One region of the Paenibacillus sp. RS8 genome, then DNA from elsewhere that is predicted to be linked to it. Evidence: riboswitches for the same ligand, from Rfam matches in the RefSeq annotation. Region 1 holds a riboswitch; each other region holds the start of a gene.
What was found. Region 1 has a riboswitch for cyclic di-GMP ahead of ACDZ28_RS13220 (glycosyl hydrolase). Riboswitches for the same ligand answer to the same signal wherever they lie in the genome.
Positions count from the first base shown of each region.

Region 1 (4,571 bases):
GGAGCAAATCTTTAGAAAAACGTGCTCGTTTCCGGCTGGCACAGCCCGGTGCAGCACGGATTGGAATGGGTTAGGTAAAGAACGGAAAGGGAATTTGGAACTGTAGAAGCGTTAGCGTTCGCCTTTATCCTCGGATTTCTACCGCGAGAAGCGGTTCAATCAGGAAATCTGAGGATAACAGCGATCGGAAGTCCAAAATCCCTTGGAGTGGTTCATACCTAACAAATTTTTTTAATGCATCCGCTCGAAATAAGGCTAAGCGGAAGCTGACGTTTTGATAACAATTCAAATATGCTCGATTTCCATAATTCAGGGAGGGTTCATCTATGAAAATGGTACTTCTATCAGGCGGTTCAGGTAAACGGTTATGGCCGTTGTCCAACGACTCACGTTCAAAGCAATTTCTAAAGGTACTTGAAAGCCCTCAAGGTGAACCAGAATCCATGGTACAACGTGTATGGAGACAGCTGGAGGAAGCGGGGATGGCAGAATCATCTTATCTGGCCACCGGCCGCGGCCAAGTAGAAATGATACAAAGCCAACTGGGAAGTCATGTGCCGATTATCGTTGAACCGGAGCGTCGGGATACTTTTCCGGCTATCGCCTTAACAGCTACCTATCTTTATTCGGTTGCAGGTGTTTCTCCAGCGGAGACGGTAGCGATTTTGCCTGTTGACCCTTATGTAGAAGCATCCTTTTTCGATACCATAGCTATGCTTGAAGGGACTATGCTAGAAAGTGGAGCAAATCTGGCTCTAATGGGTGTTATTCCTGAACACGCCTCAGAGAAATACGGATATATCATTCCTACCACCGAAGAGGCGGGGGAGAACGGTTTTATGAAGGTGAGTCACTTTCAAGAGAAGCCAGACCGCATACAAGCAGAACAGCTTATCGAGCAAAATGCATTGTGGAATTGCGGAGTATTTGCCTTCCGTCTAGGGTACTTGTTAGATATTTTGCAGCGTAAAGGGTTGCCTTTAGGATATGAAGAATTGCAGAAGCAATATAAGCTATTGTCTTCCATCAGCTTTGATTATGAAGTGGTGGAGAAAGAAGAACATATTGTGGTACAGCCGTATGATGGATTCTGGAAGGATCTTGGAACGTGGAATACGCTAACAGAGGAAATGAGCAGCAAGCATGTAGGCAAGGGTTTTGTGACGGCGGATTCTGAGGGGACTTGCTTGATTAATGAGCTGGATATTCCAATTACGGTAATTGGTGCGAAGGATCTGATCATCGCGGCTAGCCCGGATGGGATTCTAGTTACCCATAAAGCCGAGAGTCCACGGATTAAAGAAGTGCTGAAGACCTTTGAACAGAGACCGATGTACGAGGAACGCCGCTGGGGCCATTACAAAGTTATTGATTATGTGAAATATGACGAGGGCAATGAAGTGCTGACTAAACGGATTTTTATATCCGAGGGGAATAATATCAGCTATCAGTTACATCGCAAACGTAGTGAAATTTGGACAATCGTCAGCGGCGAAGCAAGTATTGTGCTGAATGAGAAAAAACATAATGTGAAGGCTGGGGACGTGGTACGTATACCGGAAGGAACGAAGCACGCAATCCTTGCTTTGACGGATGTTGAGTTTATAGAGGTACAGACGGGTTCTGAATTAGTAGAAGAAGATAATATTCGTATTACTTTAGACTGGAATGATATAGAACTACAACAATTCATTTCATAGGTCTAACCTATCTATTTAACCAATTCGGAATTTCTTAAAACAGGTAAATTGACTCAATTATCAAAAAAAGTCATAAAAACACTAAATATATCATTAATTGTCGTCGATACTTACGGTAAGAGAGATTATTTCTCTTAAATTGAAAAGGCAAACCTATCGAAAGGTAGGGACGCAAAGCTATAGGGCCTTCGAAAGAGTGGCAGCCTGGCTACCGAAAGGGAGATTATTTTGAAAGCTTACCGTACGTATCGATTGTTTGGTGCATTTCTGTCACTCGTCCTGTTTCTGACTGCACTTCCGCTTACTGTTGGAATTTCGCCGTCTGTTGTCATAGCTGCTTCAAATTCTGGAACGCCAGTTACCCCGGGAGCCTCACCTGAAGCCGTAAAGCTGCTTAACTATTTTTACTCAATCTCAGGAAAAGGAATCCTTGCTGGCCAGCATGACTATTTAGAAAGTCCAGATGAAATTAACAATATGCTTAAGGGAACCAGCGGACAGTATGCAGCTCTTCACGGTTATGAAATGGGTGCGATCAGTGGCCAGTCTGAAGGAACGATGTCCTGGCAGCGTCAAAATGTGGTAAACAGCGCCATCAACTGGAATAAAGCGGGCGGGATCGTAGCTATGACTTTTCATGCTAACCTGCCGGGCACCTCTTATGACTGGGATAATGTTAAAAAAACGCTTAGCCAAAGTGAATTCGATAGTTACGTTACACCGGGTACCAAGCAATATAACAGTCTGATTGCTGAACTTGACAAGGTGGCAGTATCTCTAAAAAGCTTGCGAGATGCGAACGTCCCGGTACTTTGGAGACCCTATCATGAAATGAACGGGAACTGGTTCTGGTGGGGGAAGAAAAATAACTTTTCTAAACTTTGGAATATTATGTATGACCGTTTTGTTAACGTTCATAAATTAAATAATTTGTTATGGGTATGGAGTCCGAATGCTCCCAATGTTTGGTCAGATCCGTATGCGTTAACTTATCCAGGAGCTGATAAAGTAGATATCCTGGCAGCAGACATATACGAAAATGATTACCAGCAAAAATACTATGATAGCTTGTTGAGTCTAGCCACGGGCAAACCGATTGCGATCGGGGAAAATGGTGAAATGCCTAATCTGGAGAAGCTTCAACAATCACAAAGTAAATGGACTTATATGATGAGCTGGGGAAAAATGCTTTATGAGAATAACAGTGCAGATACAATCAAAACTTTTATGAATAGCAGCTATACCCTGACTAGAGATAAATTAAATAATAGCTTGGTACCCACACCTAGCGCCGCACCGGCACCTCCCGAAGAAGAGGGAGAGGCAGCAATTCCTCTCGCGAAGGGGCTTGCAGGAGAGTATTACAACAACATGCAGCTATCGGGAGCAGCAGCTCTTATTAGAACCGATGCAATAATCGATTTCAATTGGCGGCAAGGATCGCCGGATGCCGCCCTTGGGATTGATCGTTTCTCCATACGTTGGAGCGGTAAAGTTAAGCCCTTATATGATGAACAATATACATTTTACACTACATCAGATGATGGCATCCGTGTCTGGGTGAATGGGGAATCTGTGATTGATAGTTGGACGAAGCAAAGTGGCACTGAGCGTAAGGGCAATATTACGCTGAAGGCTGGTCAGCTATATGATATCAAGGTGGAGTATTACGAAAATGAAGGCGATGCGAGAGTCCGCTTGATGTGGGAAAGTGCTAGTCAAGTTAAAGAGACAGTTCCAGCAAGTGCGCTTTTTCTTCCGGATGTCTCCTGATTGATGAAAATTAAAGGTCGATCCTTAGTAGCTCTGCGTTATTGCAGAGCTACTAAGCTATAGTCCTCATTAGGTCAGAAGACGATTGTCCGATAACAGGTATGTTATTTATTACCTGTGGAGGCAGTACAGCTACCGAAAGGAGGATTTATTTGCGTAAATATTATAAGCAAAACAGATTGTTGTTTACTATATTACCGGTGTTTATTATTTTTTCCTTGCTGCCTTGGGGAGAGGTTAAGAGTCTTCCGAAGGCTATGAGTGTTTCTTCCTCTCTTCCCCCGGCTATACCAAGCAATCCATCAGCTTCTGAAGAAGCCAAGCAACTGTTGAGTAATTTGGTGAATCTACGTGGCAAAGGTATCCTGTCTGGTCAGCATGATTATCTAGAAAGTCCAGATGAACTGGTTCATAAGCTGAAGAATACTTCGGGACAAAATGCCGTTCTACATGGTTATGAATTAGGGGCGATTAATAATCAATCCAAAAGGACAATCGCCGAACAGCGGCAAGCAGTAATTGACAGTGCAATGGAGTGGAATCAGACGGGTGGCATTGTAGCCATGACATTCCATCAGAGTTTGCCAGGAACTTCTCCAGAATGGTCCAATGTAAACAGAAGTCTCAGTCAAGAGAAGTTTAATGCTTATGTTACGCCTGGGACGGCTCAGTATAAGAGTCTAATCTCTGATCTAGATGAGATCGCTGGATATTTAGAACAGCTGCGTGATGCTGGGGTTCCAGTCTTATGGCGACCTTACCATGAAATGAATGGCGGTTGGTTTTGGTGGGGGAAAAAGGACAATTTTTCAGCGCTTTGGAATATTGTCTATGATCGTTTTGTAAACACACACAAACTGAATAATCTACTGTGGGTGTGGAATCCAAACGCGCCGAATGAATGGGCAGATTCTTATGCCGCCTATTATCCCAGTGCAGATAAAGTCGATGTTCTGGCTGCGGATATCTACAATAATGATTATAAGCAGTCCTACTATGAGGACCTGCTCACACTTGCTGAAGATAAACCTATCGGAATCGGGGAAAGTGGGCAGCTGCCGAACCCGGATGTATTAACCAACAAACAAAATAAATGGG
Region 1 is NZ_CP168131.1:2,663,732-2,668,302, forward strand. It holds gene ACDZ28_RS13215 (sugar phosphate nucleotidyltransferase) at 327-1,700, shown strand; cyclic di-GMP riboswitch class I at 1,837-1,916, shown strand; gene ACDZ28_RS13220 (glycosyl hydrolase) at 1,929-3,473, shown strand; gene ACDZ28_RS13225 (glycosyl hydrolase) at 3,626-4,571, shown strand, end outside.

Region 2 (4,571 bases), 3.5 Mb from region 1:
ATTTGAAAATTGTCATGGCACAGGTAGCCTCTTCGTCTAACGAGCTAGCTCTTGGTGCAAATGAAATATCTACGGATATCGCTGAAATGACAGAATCCATTAAAGATATTGAGAATAAAGTATCCAATTATACGAACTCAACAAAAGAAATGAACAGACGTTCAATACATACATTAGAGCTAGTTGAACAAGGACGCCAATCCGTTGATACGCAAGCTGAAGGCATGCGTAAAAACATCCAGGCTACTCAAAAAGTAGCTGACACTATCGAAGCCCTTTCTCAAAATGCTCGCGGAATTACGATGATCACAAAGACCATCACTGAAATCGCTGAACAGACCAACCTGTTATCACTAAATGCTTCCATCGAAGCAGCGCGTGCAGGAGAACATGGTCGAGGATTTGCTGTAGTCGCACAGGAGGTTCGCAAGCTCGCTGAAGAATCAACGGCTTCTACGAAGGAAGTCTTTGGCTTGGTTCGGAGCATCGAAACTGATATTAAACAAGCGATTGATAATATCGCTATCAACGAAGAAGTCGTACAGGTACAGAATGAGATGATCACTCAATCTGCTCATATCTTTGCTCAAATCGTGCAAAGTGTACAGTATATTACCGAGCAGATCTCCTCCTTCTCTGCCGAAAGTGATCTTATGTTGGAAAGTGCATTGAAAATCTCAAGTGCAATCGAGAATATCTCTGCGATCACGCAGCAAACCGCTGCCGGCACCGAAGAAGTATCAGCCGCTATGAATGAACAAATTAATGCCCTGCAGTCCGTTGCAGAAGAAACTGAGAAAATGACTCAGGCTGTATTTAATCTACAGAAGACGATCCATATTTTCAAGTTTTAAGTGACGTCCAAATCATATAAACAAATTCAAAAACTGCTCCTAAGCTTAGACTTAGGAGCAGTTTTTTTATATCTATTATTTCATAGGTTCGACAAGACTTTCGTCAAAATTCGAGTTAATTTGCGATAATATATTGACAAAGAGTGTCTAGGAATATATTGTAAAGGAAAATTCTTCTTATAAATTTCTAAATTAATATTGGCAAAATCTTCGAAAGAGGATGACGCAAAACCATGGATCTACAGCCTCATTTTTAATCTGAGGCCATGACTGCCAGGTTGCTGAAAACCAAGACGACTGGACTTTTGTTCAGTCTCTATGGCGATTTATGCTACCAACCTGTGCCCTATTTTAGAGCACAGGTTTTCTAGTGTTTGGTTTTAAAATAACAATCAACTTGTGAGGTGTATTTTTTGAAGACAGTCGCAGATTACATGTCGGAAGCACTACGGAACCTTGGTGTTACCCATTCCTTTGGTATCATCGGTAAATCCATTTGTCCTATCGTTCTTAAAATGGTAGATTACGGTATTGAATTTATTCCTGGAAGACATGAAAGCAGTTCCGGCTTCGAAGCAGCTGGTTATGCGCTGAAAACTGGAAAACTAGGCGTAGCTTTTGGCACTTCGGGTCCTGGTGGAACAAACCTACTAACTGCAGCAGCACATGCTAAGGCCAACAACCTACCTGTCCTATTTATTACTGGCCATCAATCTATTAAAGAGCTTGGAATTCCCCAATGTCAGGACTCTACCTCTTTTCTAGCTGATTTAGCTGATATGTTTAGACCTGCCACCTTATATAGCAAGCTTATTGAACGTGGAGATCACTTTAGCACAATCTTTAATCATGCCATATCCATTGCTTTGAGCGGTAATCGTGGTCCCGTTCACCTTTGTATTCCCTTTGATGTACAAACGGAATTGCTAGAGGAATGTAATATTGTAATCCCTGAACGCGAATCACTGGTTAGCCATGCTAATATCGACCGTGTACTTGATGCAATAAATAACTCAAAGAATCCAATAATTATCGCGGGTAAAGGCGTTAACCGCTCAGGAGCACATAGTGAGCTAATTCAATTAGCAGAAACATTTAATATTCCTGTAGTTACATCTCCAGGTGGTAAAGGAGCTATAGCTTGGGATCATCCACTCTATCACGGTCCAATTGGAGTAGGCGGTTGTACCCATGGGGATGACTTGCTGAATCAAAGTGATCTATTTATCGTTCTCGGGTCACGTTTAAGCGATATGACTATTTGTAATCTTAAAAAGGAAAATCATCCTGCAACATTAATTCAGTTTGATAGCGATCCGACTTTTGTCGGAAAAATATTGTTCTCTAAAACGATTCCAGTGACTGGAGATCTACGTGACAATCTAGTTTGCTATCTCAATAATATTGACACGAACAACATCACAAAACGCGAAGCACCGACAAATTCCGATTATACCGAAGAGCCTCCGATTTTACCAAACCTTTCACTTGCATCGGTCTTGAGTACGATGAGTGATTTGATTCCTTATAACAGCACAGTCTTTGTTGATGATGGAAGTCACGGTTTCCATGCTGCGAAATGGTACAAGGTTAAGAAACCTGGCAGTTTTGTATTCGATGCTTACTTTGCTTGTATGGGTAATTCCATCGGGATGGCAATTGGCGCAAAGGTTGCTGCACCAGAAGAAACGATCTTCTGCATTACAGGAGACGGCTGCTTTATGATGCTAGGCGCAGAGATTAACGCTGCTGTCTGCAAGGATATTCCTGTCATATTCATTGTTGTGAATAATAAACAGCTAGATATGGCTCTAAAAGGTATGGAAAAAACTACAGGACGTATTGACGGAACGATCTACGAAGTCCCTATGGACGCTGTGAAATTCGCAGAATCACTTGGTGCTACGGGTTACAAATGTGAGACAGCTGAGGAGTTCGAAACAGCTATCAAGGACGCTGTTGCCATCAACCGTGTTGCCGTCATTGAACTGCTAACAGACCGTGATGAGGTCCCTCCGACTGCTCATCGTACTTTGAACCTAAATTAGGAGGTCACTTATGAAAGACAATGTAAACAGTGGTCTTAACCACTTCACGAATCTCTCAGGAGACTACGGAGCTAAGGCACTGGCTCCGATTAAAGAACATTTCCCTGATTTGGCTGAATTTATTATGGGAAATGCCTACGGCGATATTTTTCAACGCAACACAATCGAAGCTGACTGGAAGGAAATCGCAGTTATCTCTGCCCTGATTTCGATGGGTCAGTTTGATCAATTGGGTGTTCATTATGTCATGGCTCTTCGTGTGGGAGTTACTGTAGAACAACTCAAAGGGATTCTATTACACTTAGTACCCGCAATAGGGGCACCTAGAATCATTACCGCTTTTAATATCCTTCTCGAAACGATTGAAGAAATAAAGTAACTATATGCCGGATGGAAAAATGCAGCATTTGTTATTGAATATTAAATATTGCAACACAAAAAGCGGCAGGCCAAGGATAATCCTTAGCTTGCCGCTTTTTGTGTTAATCTGTGATGGGGACTTTAGGACTCACTGGCAAAGGACAAACCTTTCTCCGTGAGCGCACGCCGTAATTGATTAAGTGCCTTAGGTCCCATCCCGTGTAACTGCAGAAGCTCTGACTCAGTGAGCTTACTGATTTGGTGAATCTCTGTATACCCAGCACCATGGAGTGCTCGAAGCGCAGGCTTGGCCAATCCAGTCGGAAGATCTGATTCTGATCCGCCAAGCATTCCTGCAGGATCAGTTTCTATATTTCTGTTCTTAGACATATGCATCTCCCTGATCACTGATATCCTTCATGTTTCTCCCAGCCCATGGTCCGCGCTACAGCGTCTTTCCACGCGCTGTAACGACGTTCACGCTCATCCATACCCATTACAGGTGAAAAGACCCTCTCCGCTTTATTGAAGCTTTCCAGCTGTTCTCTTGTCCAGACCCCATAGGTTAATCCAGCCAAAAGCGCTGCTCCCAGCGCAGTCGTCTCCGCATATGTAGTTCGAGTAACTTCACTACCGAGGATATCAGACTGGAACTGCATCAGCAAATCATTACGAACAGCTCCACCATCTACACGAAGGCCGGTTAATGGCATGCCCGCATCTTTTTCCATAGCCCCTATTACGTCTCTAGACTGAAATGCTAATGACTCTAACGTTGCCCGTACCAAATGTCCCGAGGTTGTGCCTCTAGTTAGACCGAATACGGCTCCACGTGCGTACATATCCCAATAAGGTGCACCGAGTCCAGTGAAAGCTGGTACGACGACAACCCCTTCACTGTCCTCAACTTCCCGTGCTTTGTCTTCTGAGCCTGCCGGCTCCGTTATGAGTCCCAGCCCCTCCTGAAGCCATTGTACAGCCGCTCCGGCTACAAATACACTGCCCTCGAGCGCATAATAGAGTTCCTCTCCCATTCCCCAGGCCACAGTGGTCAACAGACCATGACTGGAGACAACGGCTTCCGTGCCTGTATTCATCAGAATAAAGCATCCAGTTCCATAGGTGTTTTTGGCACTGCCGGGTTCAAGACAAGTATGCCCAAACAAAGCAGCCTGTTGATCTCCCAATACAGAGTGAATAGGGATTTCTGCACCGAACCACTGTGCATCTGCTGCACCAAATTCACTACCGGACATTCTCACTTCTGGCAGGATGGAGTGTGGTACTCGAAGCTCATCCATTAGCTCTT
Region 2 is NZ_CP168131.1:6,274,902-6,279,472, forward strand. It holds gene ACDZ28_RS29560 (methyl-accepting chemotaxis protein) at 1-854, shown strand, start outside; cyclic di-GMP riboswitch class I at 1,045-1,140, shown strand; gene ACDZ28_RS29565 (thiamine pyrophosphate-binding protein) at 1,259-2,902, shown strand; gene ACDZ28_RS29570 (carboxymuconolactone decarboxylase family protein) at 2,913-3,281, shown strand; gene ACDZ28_RS29575 (DNA-binding protein) at 3,404-3,652, opposite strand; gene glpK (glycerol kinase GlpK) at 3,667-4,571, opposite strand, start outside.
Region 2: another riboswitch for cyclic di-GMP. It lies ahead of ACDZ28_RS29565 (thiamine pyrophosphate-binding protein); the one in region 1 lies ahead of ACDZ28_RS13220 (glycosyl hydrolase).

Region 3 (4,571 bases), 540 kb from region 1:
AAGAAGCGATCCAACAAGCGGAAGCTACTGCGGCCGATCTAACAAGCACAGCGGACCAAGAAGCTCGCAGAAGCTATATCGCCGATTTGAATAAACGCCTTGTGTACACGGAAACAGAAATTGCGCAGATCAAGGAGCAGCTTGGTGAATAAAGCACTGGTGCATGTTGAACCAAAGCCTCTATATGTTGGATCTGAGATGCACCTACCATAAGCATGATACTATGGCCATCTCTCGGGTGGTCTTTTTGTTATGTACATTTTTCCTTTTAATAGGTTTAATTAATCATATAGTTAAAGGGGATATTACTATGAACTCATTAAGCGCGAACCAGTTAACCGCGGTATTCCGGGAATTCGGAGACCACGCTTTTCTGTATCTTCCGAGGGGATGGATATGATGCGGTGTTTAACGATACGACAGCCTTGGGCAACGTTGATTGCTCTTGGTGAAAAACAGTTCGAAACTCGATCATGGAGAACAACCTACCGCGGGGGGTTAGGTATTCATGCCGGAATGAGGATAGATAAGAAGATATGTGAACAGGAACCATTCAGGTCGATATTGGCGAAGCATGGTTATACAGCAATAAATTTACCAACAGGGTTTATTATTGCGTTAGGTCAACTCACGGGGTGTTATGAGGTTACACCGGAGGTGGACCTAAGGGAATGGATAAAGGGAAATGAATATGATTTTGGCGACTATAGTGAAGGGCGTTTTGCTTGGAAGCTTGAAGATGTTCATCAGTTAAGTCATCCTGTACCGGCTAAGGGCAGATTAAGCTTATGGGAGCATCCAGATCTAGCCTAAACCAAAAATTGATCTTTTTAATGTGATTTTCATGTGAGCATCATCTTATTTTCAGGTTCGGGGTATATATTGAAGACACCAAACACCCCCCAGTGTTTTGTGGTATAAATCTCTTAGGTCTTGCCAACTCCCATGGTAAGGCCTATTTTTTTGTTCGCTAATGGAAATGGGGGGAGGGGCGTAACTTTTTACGCGGCTTTACTTAATCTGATACTGCCCTTCATAGCTCTTAAAAGATGAAATATCCAGCCCGAGATATCTGCGCATATGAATAGCAGCTTGTGCAGCAACGATGTCGTTTAACAGCAGCATTCGTTCATGGTATCCGCGACATATAAATTTGGCTTCTATCCCTGTGTTGAGCCTGTTCTGCTCATATACCTTGATTCCCCGTTTTCTCATTTCCGAACGAACATCTCTTAGATCTGCTGTAGCTACTGCCGCGGCGGTTCCAAGAACCTCCAGATAGGGGGCGGGCGTTCGTAAATGTGTAGATAAAATGGCGGAGTCCCGTTCGAAAGCTGATAAAATCATCGGAAGCAATAAATAAGATTTCACCAGCATGTTGTCTCTGCTTTCAGCTCTATGCATGAATCTCATCACCTCTAATGGGAACGTATATTCGTATTCTACCCCGATATCCCAAAAATAATCAATGGTATTTCTAAACAGCCAGTCCAATGTGATTAAATTCACAACTAAAATAGAAAGAATAAAATATATTAAAATTGTAATAATAAAAATTAATGATTTAGGCTTATGAAAAGGAGAATTAGGATGAGAGAGGAAGGAAGTCTCCGCCGTGGATTGGTATTTGGTTTGATTTTTAGTATTCCATTATGGATATCGATATTAGGCTATATACAGTTACTTTAAAATTGAATAAAAACTTTTGCGTGAAGCGCCTTTAGGTGCTTTTTTTGTGCTGGTTAATGTGTATGATTATTAAAAGGAATTGATTGACATTTGTGGGGGCGGAGCGCTAAACTATTATTAGTTCAAAAGTATTAAAAGTCATAGACGATTATTTAATAGGATGCTTAAACTGCCGGTTCTATTTTGCAAAGGGTATACATATATAATCATGATAATAGCAAACCGCCCGAAAGGGTGGGACGCAAAGTCCAGGAGTCTAAAGTGTCTTAAGGACACTATGACCGTCCGACTGCCATGAGAAGGGAATTCTACTTCTTTTTTGGCGGTCTTTTTTGTTGTTAGGTCTTTTAGAGTTTCTGGTAATTATTCTGATTAGATATAAATGATAGATTTAGGAGGTGTGCTTTTTGAAAAGAAGAATAAAACCGCTACTCTCACTAGTATTAGCGGGGGCTTTAATGGTAGGCAATGGACTTTCCGGAGGGCATTTGGTAAATGCAGCAGGGGAGGTACCTCCCTATACTCCTACACCTGTGTTAGGTATTGCAGGGAATTTTAATACTTTTATTTTTGGGGATTTCAAACAATCTAATGATCAGGTTCATGGGCGCCTTGCCGCCAAAGGTAACATTACATTGCAGAATTACGGCGTATCCAAGGATAATCCAGGTGGAGATGTCCTTATTGCTGGTAATGACATTACTTTTACTAATGGTACTATTCATGGAGCATCCGTTTATGGTGGTGTTTTTTCCAGCAACGGTGTAGATCTTAAAGAACCAGCGAGAAAAGGAACGCCTATTGATTTTGATGCTGAAGAGCAATTTCTTATCGGACGTTCTAATGAATTCTCTTCACTTACTACAGTTGGAACTTTCAAAAAGGAATATGGGAAAATAACAATTGATGCTCCGGAATCATTTAACGTTCTTAATCTAAGTGCTGCCGATTTCGCTAATGCTAATGGCTTACAGTTTAATATTGCAAATAACGCCACAGTTATCGTTAACGTTAGTGGAAGTTCAGTTGAAATTCCAAGTTTTCAAATATGGGGAGGCAGCCCTAACAAGGTATTATTTAATTTTTATGAAGCTAGCACTGTAAACATAGGAAGTTTAACGATAGAAGGAACTATCCTAGCTCCGCATGCGAAAGTAACTTATAATTCTGGTGAACTGCATGGGACACTGATTGCAAAGGGATTTGCTGGTGGGGTACAGATGCATTGGTATCCATATGGAGGGGAGGAACCACCTCCGACACCAACGCCGACCGTGACACCAACACCAACGCCGACTGCGACGCCAACACCGACGCCGACTGTGACGCCAACACCGACGCCGACCGTGACACCAACACCGACGCCGACCGTGACACCAACACCGACGCCGACCGTGACACCAACACCGACTGTGACACCAACACCGACGCCGACTGTGACGCCAACACCGACGCCGACTGTGACGCCAACACCAACGCCGACCGTGACACCAACACCGACGCCGTGCGTGACACCAACGCCGACCGTGACGCCAACACCGACCGTGACACCAACGCCGAAACCAACACCAACGCCGAAACCAACACCAACGCCGAAACCAACACCAACGCCGAAACCAACACCAACGCCGAAACCAACACCAACGCCGAAGCCAACACCAACGCCGAAACCAACACCAACGCCGAAACCAACACCAACGCCGAAACCAACACCAACGCCGAAGCCAACACCAACGCCGAAACCAACGCACACACCAAAACCAACACACACACCAACGCCGACTGTGACACCAACACCAACGCCGGACGTGACGCCAACACCAACGCCGACTGTGACGCCAACACCAAAGCCGACTGTGACGCCAACACCAACGCCGGACGTGACACCAACACCAACGCCGGACGTGACGCCAACACCAACGCCGACTGTGACGCCAACACCAACGCCGGACGTGACGCCAACACCAACGCCGACTGTGACGCCAACGCCAACGCCGGACGTGACGCCAACACCAACGCCGGACGTAACGCCAACACCAACGCCGGACGTGACGCCAACACCAACGCCGACTCCGTCGTCTGAGGCAACACCAACGCCGACTCCGTCGTCTGAGGCAACACCAACGCCGACTCCGTCGTCTGAAGCAACACCAACGCCGACTCCGTCGTCTGAGGCAACACCAACACCGACTCCGTCGTCTGAGGCAACACCAACGCCGACTCCGTCGTCTGAGGTAACACCAACACCGACTCCGTCACCGGTGGCTCCGGTATTCCCAACACCAACGCCATCCTCCGTAATTGGCATTATCGTCGTTAATGATGACCCTGTGCCACTTGGACCTGTAGCTTCATCGACGCCAGTACCAGTACCAACACCAACACCGTCGGGTAGTACAGAGGTGCTTGTTGATGATGACGAGATCCCATTAGGATCAGTAACGGAGGTAACGCCAACACCGTCACCAGAGGATATCGCCGTGGTGGATGATACAATCCCGCTAGGTAATCCACCTGTGGATGAACTTCCGAAAACGGGAGAATCAAGTCCAGTCCCTTATTATGTAGCTGGTCTAGGTTTTGCACTTATTGGATTGCTAATGAGAAATAGATTCTCTAACAAGAAATAATAAACGGTATTTGTAACGAGAACATAAGGTATGCCAGAACAGAAAAGAGCCGCTTTCGGGACATATTCCGATAGCGGCTTTATTTTGTAATGATTGTTATATTTTGGAGCAATCTAAGCAGATGCTATACTGATTTACAACGGATATGAGGAAAGGACGGGGAAGATGAATTGGTATGGTTCTTCATTAGTGCGATCATCGTCATAGGGGCTCTGATCTTTGCGGGCTTTTTCTTTTATGGTATTGCTATTA
Region 3 is NZ_CP168131.1:2,121,474-2,126,044, forward strand. It holds gene ACDZ28_RS10860 (hypothetical protein) at 1-152, shown strand, start outside; gene ACDZ28_RS10865 (ASCH domain-containing protein) at 400-813, shown strand; gene ACDZ28_RS10870 (hypothetical protein) at 1,012-1,509, opposite strand; cyclic di-GMP riboswitch class I at 1,896-1,986, shown strand; gene ACDZ28_RS10875 (choice-of-anchor A family protein) at 2,097-4,319, shown strand; gene ACDZ28_RS10880 (alpha/beta hydrolase) at 4,490-4,571, shown strand, end outside.
Region 3: another riboswitch for cyclic di-GMP. It lies ahead of ACDZ28_RS10875 (choice-of-anchor A family protein); the one in region 1 lies ahead of ACDZ28_RS13220 (glycosyl hydrolase).

Region 4 (4,571 bases), 1.3 Mb from region 1:
GTTAGGAAGGGATACCTTTCGCTCGCGGTACAGCTTGGTCAGTTCGGTCCAGTAACCAGGGTGCGCCAATTCCAACTGCCAGTAGGCACCGAGCTGTGCAAATAAGCCCTGCTGATTCATAACCACTTTATTTTCTTCGAGGACATATTTATAAATATCACTCTCAAAAGGAATACGAGTATCAATAGAATCCGCATAGACTGACATCAACATAGACACCATATTATTAGTTACTTCACCATATTCCCGTTCACCCATAGCCAAGCGATGCCCAATTTCATGATTCAATCCCCAACCTGGATAGACTTTGTTAAAATCACCTAACATCGTCGCTACGGTCCCAATTTGTATCCCAGTATGATCTCCCGCGGCATACATTGCACCATAAGGCTGCATCAATCGAATATTTTCACGAATTAGCTTGGCATCATGAATCTCGCTGCTGCCATCCAAGCCGTAGAAGTCAAAGATCGTCTTCATCCAAGTATCATAGCCGGTTACGGTATTCAGTGGATTGTTTTCTTGTGTAATAAACTTGTTATAGGCTTCTGTAGCCGTTCCTGTAAAAATAACATGATCGCTGACCATTTCTACCACATCAATAAGCTTGCGATCTTGAACATTCGGATGTGCTGCCTTATCTTCATCTAATTTTTGTTTGTAGGTGGTTAGGAAGGCTTTGAATTGTTCTGGATCTGTGGTCTTTGTCATCATAGGGATCTTCGTAAGCCCCTCAAACCGGATCAAAGGTGCTTTCCCTTGTTCTTCAGCTGTATATGGATTGACGATATACACTGTACCGCCCTTAGTCACATCATGTGCATAATAACTATTCGTCGCAAACTCAGGAACGGTTATAGTGTTTTTACCAGGACGTAATTGCACGCTTCTAGCCCAAACATTCCAAGCCGCCTCTTGTTGCGAAAATACTATTGCAGGTAATTTATCAGTAGAAGCTGCATCTACATAAATATTGATCGTATCTCCAGGCATTGCAACGAGTCCCGTAGGTTGGTTGTTCGTACCGAAACCAATTCTCAGGTTTTGCTGTGCATGCTTTTTCATATCCCCACGCTGTTCAGCCTCAATAATGGTGCCTTCGGTTTGAACTTCACCATTTACTAGCTTCTTAGCCAAATCCAATGAGTCTTTAAGGATTGGATAGAGCGGATGTACTTTTGCCGCCTCTTCTAATTCATTGATTGCATTGGCGCTATTATAAGCAGGAACAACCGCACTCATCGTTCCATCTGTGAAAATACCATTCACAGCTTCGCTTACTTTATCCTCTGTATAAAATCTAAATTCAGCCGCAAAAGGTCTGTTAATATTGGCTTTTGTGAACTTGAATTTCAATCTTTTAAACTTCGTAGGCTCGAATTTAAACTCCAGAAAGTCGTTCGTACTAGTCGCGGTTCCGCTAGATACGAGCTGAAAGGTCTCTCCCTTACTCGTCTCTGATGCATAGATTTCAAAAGCTTCTGGGAACCCTTTGCGATTATCTCTAGCCAGGAAAGCCACTCTGTCTAATACTTTGGCCTGTGCTAATTCAAACACGACTTCATTCGTGAAGCTGTCGTCATTATTTTTGTTCGTTTCCCAATGTGTATTCGGCAGATCATCGAGCATGTATTCCGGTTTCGTACCTGGGTAGCTTCCACCATTCACCGTTACTTTTGATACGTTTGAGTTTGGCATTCTGTAAGCTTCGCTATAGGCATTTTCATATGCTGTGCCATACCCCTTTAACTTCGAAACCTTAGCTGCCGTTTCCTCTACTTGATGGTTTTCCAGAAGCACCTTTGCATTCTCTATATCTGCTTGAAACTGCGTGTACAGTGGATGTAACTGCACTTCTTGTTCTAAAGCGGTTAACTTCTCTACCGTATTAAATGCTGCACTAACTTGACTCAAGGTATCATCTGTAAATAAGTTTTTCATCTTTGCCGATATGGCATCTTCTTTGTAAAAAGAAAATTCAGCCGCACTCGCCCAATCCTGGTTAGCTTTTTTGTAGACAAATTTAAGTCTCTTGAAAGCTGTAGGTGCAAACTCAATCTCCACAACATCTCCTGCTCCGCCTTTATATTCTCCAGAGGATATTAGTGTAAAATCGCCTGCATCCGTAGTTGAGCCATAAATATCAAATTCCTGAGCAAACCCCTTACCCTTTGCACCGGATTGTCTTGCAGCATATACGATTCTATTTAATTCCGTGGACTCATTAAAAACAAAGACAACCTCGTTCGTAAACGTTGAGCTATTCGGTTTGCCCGTTTCCCAATGCGTACTCATATCGCCATCAATAGCCTTAGCTATTGGTGAACCTGAGTAGTTGCCACCATTATTCGTGATGGATTTAATATTTGCAGGATTCATTTTAAAAACATCGTTATAAGCGCTAAGGATAGCCTTTCCATACAGATCAAACGGAATAACTGACGCACTGCTTAATAGCTCAGCTTTGCTTTGTACTACGCTGTTCACTACACTTACCTTGCTTACATCACTTGCTAAAGCATAACCTGCCTCGCTCGAAAAACTGGCTATCATGGCTGCCGATGTAGCGATTGCAATCATTTTTTTCATCTTTTCTACCCCCAGATGTAATATGAATCTCTTCAGTACCCAAAAATGGGCACAAAAAAAACTACCCCAAAAGAGTAGCTTGATTGCGTATAAAGTCCATAAAAATTAAGACTTAATTTTTATTAAACTTTAACAAGCATAAACGCCCCGACGCCCTTCTAAGGACGATACGCGTTTAAGCGAGAAATATAAGACATTAAGTATAGGTGTATAACTTATACTCACTTATATTTTAACAAAAAGCGTAATACACTCTTTGGCAGCTGGCTGACAATAGTTATAATAACCTTAGTCCCTATAGCTTTGCGTCCCTACATTTCCATAGGTTTGCCTATGAAGTTTCGAATACATTACAAAGAGTAACATAACGCTACATCTGATCGCATGATTAATTGGTATGAAATCCGAATAGGTAATTGCAATTAGTTTTTCTGTTCTGATAGATATTTTTTATTAACTATCCCAGACTATGAATGATACTTTAGAACTGCTTAGCGGCTTAATCTCTTAGCCCAAACAAACGCCGGAACCAATTCCACACATCACCCGTGATCGGAATTAACCCGAAACCATGCTCTCCAACAGCGATTACACCATATGCCCATTGTCCAATAGCTACCGCACCTCCAGCGATTCGCCCTATGGCTATCGCCCCAAACGCCGTATCGCCTATGGCTATCGCTCCCAATGCTTTTTCGGCTATCGCGATCGCTCCCACAGCCACTCCTGCAATCGCAATTGCTCCCGCGGCAAAGCCAAGCCAACTAAGTGCTATCGCTCCGAGCGCTAACCACATCCCCAGTGATATAGCACCTACGGATAGTACACCGACGCTTATTGCACCTATGGATATCAAGCCTATAGCTACATCTCCAATAGCAATTAAACCAACAGCCGTCTTCACTTGTGGCTTGCTTCCGTGACCATACCCCTGACCTGAGTATCGACCTAAATTGCTGCGGATACTTACCACCGGAAATGATGGAGACGGCCATTGATAATCAATTTCCCGTCCACCTAACCCTCTAGAATCCGCCCAGCGCGTGATGTACTTATGCCATTTCATATCCATCCCGTCCCCCTTCTCAATTACCTTAATTATACAACCCCGGGGTTTACCTGTACTCAGACTCTGACCTGAAATCCATCTCATCCTCTAGACGGAGATATGCTCCTTAGGATCACTGTTTGGGAATAGGATCAGGCTTTCCAAATAAATATCCCTGAAACAACTGATAACCACTCTGCTTAAGCCATTCAAAGTCCTCTCTAAACTCCACACCTTCTGCTAAAGGAACGGATTGGATTTCTAAAGCTTTTTGTAAAAATTGTTTAGCTATTTTCTGTTTGTTCAGATCGCTGGACACACCCTGCACATATTTCATATCCAGCTTCATGTAATGGGGTTTAAGCTCCAATAACATCTCGATTGTGCTGAAGCCCTCGCCAACATCATCTAAAGCGTATTCAAATCCCCGATCCTTGTAATATGTCAAAATAGCTTTCAAATGAGCGAGATCATCCACTTTCTCCGTCTCAACAACTTCAAAGACAAAAAGAGACGGATCGACGCCTAATTGATTGGCCAGTTCAACGGTTGATCTTAAGCAGAATTCTGGCGTGTAGATCGACGTTGGGATAAAATTAATAAAGGTTTTTTTATTTAAGGGTGCAGCATATTTTACAGCAGTCATTCTACATAACCGGTCTAAAGCATATAAACGCCCACGATTCCGTGCCGCCGCAAAAATCTCATTAGGATAGATAAGGGACCCATCTTCTTTTTTAAATCTGGATAGGAGCTCGTATGCAAAAATCTCTTCCCGTACGTTCACAATCGGTTGGAAGTGACAAGTAACTAAGCCCTTAGTTATAACCTCATCAATCCACTCCATATTAAGTACAGTGGGTAATTCGGATAGAGGTCTCCATGTTTGGTCATCTATACGGAATTCAAACTGCTCCGACTCCATATGGTCATT
Region 4 is NZ_CP168131.1:1,335,977-1,340,547, forward strand. It holds gene ACDZ28_RS07215 (NPCBM/NEW2 domain-containing protein) at 1-2,589, opposite strand, end outside; cyclic di-GMP riboswitch class I at 2,845-2,931, opposite strand; gene ACDZ28_RS07220 (hypothetical protein) at 3,089-3,655, opposite strand; gene ACDZ28_RS07225 (EAL domain-containing protein) at 3,771-4,571, opposite strand, start outside.
Region 4: another riboswitch for cyclic di-GMP. It lies ahead of ACDZ28_RS07215 (NPCBM/NEW2 domain-containing protein); the one in region 1 lies ahead of ACDZ28_RS13220 (glycosyl hydrolase).